One region of the Streptomyces solicathayae genome, then DNA from elsewhere that is predicted to be linked to it. Evidence: predicted binding sites of a transcription regulator. Region 1 holds the regulator's gene; the other holds the start of a gene.
What was found. The regulator HrcA, encoded in region 1, represses chaperone genes, less so after heat shock. The targets are predictions, from matches to a motif close to TTNGCACTCNGNNNNNCNGAGTGCNAA.
Positions count from the first base shown of each region.

Region 2: groES (co-chaperone GroES) is a predicted target of HrcA. The motif match lies at 1,349-1,375, and genes of this name have one in related genera.

Region 1 covers NZ_CP137573.1:5,390,752-5,393,207, forward strand. Annotated here, with positions in the region: gene R2D22_RS24885 (MBL fold metallo-hydrolase) at 1-440, opposite strand, end outside; gene hrcA (heat-inducible transcriptional repressor HrcA) at 588-1,604, shown strand; gene dnaJ (molecular chaperone DnaJ) at 1,605-2,456, shown strand, end outside.
Region 2 covers NZ_CP137573.1:3,318,417-3,320,872, forward strand. Annotated here, with positions in the region: gene groL (chaperonin GroEL) at 1-828, opposite strand, end outside; gene groES (co-chaperone GroES) at 941-1,249, opposite strand; gene R2D22_RS14970 (hypothetical protein) at 1,407-1,604, opposite strand; gene R2D22_RS14975 (polysaccharide deacetylase family protein) at 1,601-2,456, opposite strand, start outside.

The DNA of each region.
Region 1 (2,456 bases):
TGCCGGCCGCCCAGGTCCAGCGTCCACTCGCCCGACACCACGTGGTGCGGCACCACCAGCACGTCCGCCGCCTCCGCCGCCTCGTCCGCGTCGAGCCCCTGGCGCACCGCGTCCAGCCGCAGCGCCTCCCGCTCCCGGCCGCGCAGCAGCGTGTCGAGGCCGACCGCGCCGTACACCTCCACCCCGGAGAACGCCGCCGTGCCGAGTACGTGATCGAAATGCGGGTGCCCGAGTGCGATGTGCGTCACTTTTCGGCCGGTCATCGCCTGCACCTGCGCCCGCAGCTCCGCGCCCTCCCGGAGCGAGGATCCCGTGTCGTACAGAAGCACCGCCCGCTCGCCCAGAACGAGGCCCACAGTGGCGTCCCAGACCGGCAGCCGCCTCCGTCCGACCCCGTCCGCGAGCCGTTCCCACCCGTGCTCTTCCCAATCGACATCCATACCGTGACGCTATCGGTCGGCGTGCCGCCTCCTTGCCAGGAGCGATGTGCGCCGCCGTACACTGGCCAGGGGATTCCTGGCACTCGGGCAGGGCGAGTGCCAAACAGGGAGCAACCGGAACCGGAACGACAGCTGGAGGTGCGCACGATGCTCAGCGAACGCAGACTCGAGGTGCTGCGCGCCATCGTCCAGGACTATGTCGGGACGGAGGAGCCGGTCGGCTCCAAGGCGCTCACCGAGCGGCACAACCTCGGTGTCTCGCCGGCCACCGTGCGCAACGACATGGCGGTCCTGGAGGAGGAGGGCTTCATCGCCCAGCCTCACACCAGCGCCGGACGCATCCCCACCGACAAGGGCTACCGCCTGTTCGTCGACCGGCTGGCCGGCGTCAAGCCGCTGTCGACGCCGGAGCGGCGCGCGATCCACAACTTCCTGGACGGCGCGGTCGACCTCGACGACGTCGTGGGCCGCACGGTCCGGCTGCTCGCGCAGCTGACCCGGCAGGTCGCGGTCGTGCAGTACCCGTCGCTGACCCGTTCGACGGTCCGGCACGTGGAACTGCTGTCGCTGTCCCCGGCCCGGCTGATGCTGGTGCTGATCACGGACACCGGCCGCGTCGAGCAGCGGATGATCGACTGCCCCGCGCCGTTCGGCGAGACCTCGCTGGCGGATCTGCGGGCCCGGCTGAACAGCCGGGTCGTCGGCCGCCGCTTCGCGGACGTGCCGCAGCTGGTGCAGGACCTGCCGGAGTCCTTCGAGGCGGAGGACCGCGGCACGGTCTCGGCGGTGCTCGCGACCCTGCTGGAAACCCTGGTGGAAGAGCACGAGGAACGGCTGATGATCGGCGGCACCGCCAATCTCACCCGCTTCGGGCACGACTTCCCCCTCACGATCAGGCCGGTGCTGGAGGCACTCGAGGAGCAGGTCGTGCTCCTCAAGCTGCTCGGCGAGGCCAAGGATTCGGGCATGACCGTACGGATCGGGCACGAGAACACCCATGAGGGCCTCACGTCCACGTCCGTCGTCGCGGTCGGCTACGGTTCGGGCGACGAGGCCGTCGCCAAACTCGGCGTGGTCGGACCGACCCGCATGGACTACCCCGGAACGATGGGAGCGGTACGCGCAGTGGCACGTTACGTCGGACAGATCCTGGCGGAGTCGTAAGTGGCCACGGACTACTACGCCGTACTCGGCGTGCGCCGCGACGCATCGCAGGACGAGATCAAGAAGGCGTTCAGGCGCCTCGCCCGCGAGCTTCACCCGGATGTGAATCCGGACCCGAAGACGCAGGAGCGCTTCAAGGAGATCAACGCCGCGTACGAGGTGCTCTCGGACCCGCAGAAGAAGCAGGTCTACGACCTCGGTGGTGACCCGCTGTCCGCCTCGGGCGGCGCGGGCGGGGCCGGCGGCTTCGGCGCGGGCGGCTTCGGCAACTTCTCCGACATCATGGACGCGTTCTTCGGCACGGCCTCGCAGCGCGGCCCGCGGTCGCGGACGCGGCGCGGCCAGGATGCGATGATTCGGCTGGAGGTCGAGCTCAACGAGGCGGCCTTCGGCACGACGAAGGACATCCAGGTCGACACGGCGGTCGTCTGCACGACCTGCTCCGGCGAGGGTGCCGCGCCCGGCACCTCCGCGCAGACCTGTGACATGTGCCGCGGCCGCGGTGAGGTCTCGCAGGTCACCCGGTCCTTCCTGGGCCAGGTCATGACCTCGCGGCCGTGCCCGCAGTGCCAGGGCTTCGGGACCGTCGTCCCGACCCCGTGCCCGGAGTGCGCGGGCGACGGGCGGGTCCGCTCCCGCCGGACGCTCACGGTCAAGATCCCGGCCGGTGTCGACAACGGCACCCGCATCCAGCTCGCGGGCGAGGGCGAGGTCGGCCCGGGCGGCGGCCCCGCCGGCGACCTGTACGTGGAGATCCACGAGCTGCCGCACGAGACGTTCCAGCGGCGCGGGGACGACCTGCACTGCACGGTGACGATCCCGATGACGGCGGGCGCGCTCGGCACGAAGGTG
Region 2 (2,456 bases), 2.1 Mb from region 1:
GACGGCCACCGCGTTGAAGGTGCCGCGGATCTTGTTGACGACCAGGGTCGACAGGGCCTCGCCCTCGACGTCCTCGGCGATGATCAGCAGCGGCTTGCTGGCGCCGGCCTGGATGATCTTCTCCAGGATCGGCAGCAGGTCCTGGATGGACGAGATCTTGCCCTGGTGGATCAGGATGTACGGGTCGTCGAGGACGGCCTCCATACGCTCCTGGTCGGTCACCATGTACGGGGACAGGTAGCCCTTGTCGAAGGCCATGCCCTCGGTGAAGTCGAGCTCCAGACCGAAGGTGTTGGACTCCTCGACGGTGATGACACCGTCCTTGCCGACCTTGTCCATCGCCTCGGCGATGAGCTCGCCGACCTGCTGGTCCTGCGCGGAGAGCGCGGCGACGGCGGCGATGTCGGACTTGTCCTCGATCGGGCGGGCGGTCGCGAGGAGCTCCTCGGACACGGCCTTGACCGCGGCGTCGATGCCCTTCTTGAGGGCGGCCGGGGAGGCGCCGGCGGCGACGTTGCGCAGACCCTCGCGGACCAGCGCCTGGGCCAGCACGGTGGCGGTGGTGGTGCCGTCACCCGCGATGTCGTTGGTCTTGGTCGCCACCTCCTTCACCAGCTGCGCGCCGAGGTTCTCGTACGGGTCCTCGATCTCGACCTCGCGGGCGATCGTGACACCGTCGTTGGTGATGGTGGGGGCGCCGAACTTCTTGTCGATGACGACGTTGCGACCCTTGGGGCCGATCGTCACCTTGACCGTGTCGGCAAGCTTGTTGACGCCGCGCTCAAGGGCGCGACGGGCGTCCTCGTCGAACTTCAGGATCTTCGCCATGGGAGCGATTCAGCCCTCTCGAATGTGGTGACTCGTGGTGAAAACGAACTGCGCCCCAGGACGCCCAATGCGGGGTCGAGGGGCGCAGCTCAAAGCATCTGGCTTCGGCGAATTACTTCTCGACGATCGCGAGCACGTCGCGAGCCGAGAGGACGAGGTACTCCTCGCCGTTGTACTTCACCTCGGTGCCGCCGTACTTGCTGTACAGCACGATGTCGCCGGTCTTGACGTCGAGCGGCAGGCGCTCGCCGTTCTCGAAGCGGCCCGGGCCGACGGCCAGGACGACGCCCTCCTGGGGCTTCTCCTTGGCGGTGTCCGGGATGACCAGGCCAGAGGCCGTGGTCTGCTCGGCGTCGAGCGGCTGGACCACAATGCGGTCCTCGAGCGGCTTGATGGCAACCTTGGAGCTGGTGGTCGTCACGATCCGACCTCCCCCTTCGGAGATCTCACGGGGTTAACTGTCTGAGGTGGCGACCAGGTGGATCCGTCGTCGCGGGTGCCGGACCTGCCCGTCGCTGTGTTGGCACTCTCCAGTGGGGAGTGCCAGAGCCGAGACTATGACCGCGATTAGCACTCGGTCAAGCGGAGTGCCAATTCACGACGGCGTGCCGCGACTGCGCGGCCCCGGCCGACAGGGGCGCCACCTTGCGGACGGCCTTCCGGCCGAGCCGCTCGATCGGGTCCACCGCGTCCCCGGAGGACGCGCATCCCGGCGCGGTGGAGAGCGCGCCGGCCGCCAGCAGTCCGGCGAGCAGCCGCCGTACCGCCGGACTCATACGTAGTCCTCCAGCTTCGCCACCGCGTAGCCCTTGTCCGTGATCGTCTTCATCACCCGACGGATCATGTCCGGCATCGTGCCCTTCCAGTCCTCCTTGCCGCGGAAATGCGTGAGCACGATGTCTCCGGGGTGCAGGTCGCGGTCCCACTCGCGCCACTCCATCCGGTCGGGGAACGCCTCGGCGGCCCACAGCGGCACGGCCTTGACGCCACAGGACTGGGCGGCGCGCAGGGTGTCCTCGTTGTAGTTGCCGTACGGCGGCCGGAAGAGCGGCGGGCGCTTGCCGTACCGCTTCTCGAGGTTGGCCTGCTGGTCGCAGATCTCGTGCTTCTGCTGGGCGTACGAAAGACCGGGCATGTAGCGGTGGTTCAGGGTGTGGTTGTGCAGCGAGACCCCGGAGTCCTGCATCTTCTTGAAGTAGCCGTAGTCCTCCTTGACGAGGTAGTCGCTCAGGAAGGCGCTGTACGGGATCTGCAGGTCGGACATCATCCGCAGCAGTTCGGGGTCCTTCTCCGCGCCGTCGTCGATCGTCAGGAAGACGATCTTCTCCTTGGTCGGCACGGTGGTGAAGACCGGCGGCAGGCCCTCGCCGTCCGTCTCGAAGCCCTTGCGGGTGTTGATCTTCGGCTTGACGGTCGGCGGCGGGGGCGCGGGCAACGGGGTCTTGGCGAGCCCCCACTTCTTCGCCGCGGCGACGCGGGCGGCCTGGCTCTTGCGGACCCTCTCCACGTACGCGGCGAGGGCGCCGGCCGTGCCCTTCTCACCGGCCCGCGCCCCGGCGGCCTTCGGCTGCCCCTGGGCGGGCTTGCCCGGTGCGGCGTTCGCGGGGGCCGGCTTCCCGTGGGCCTGC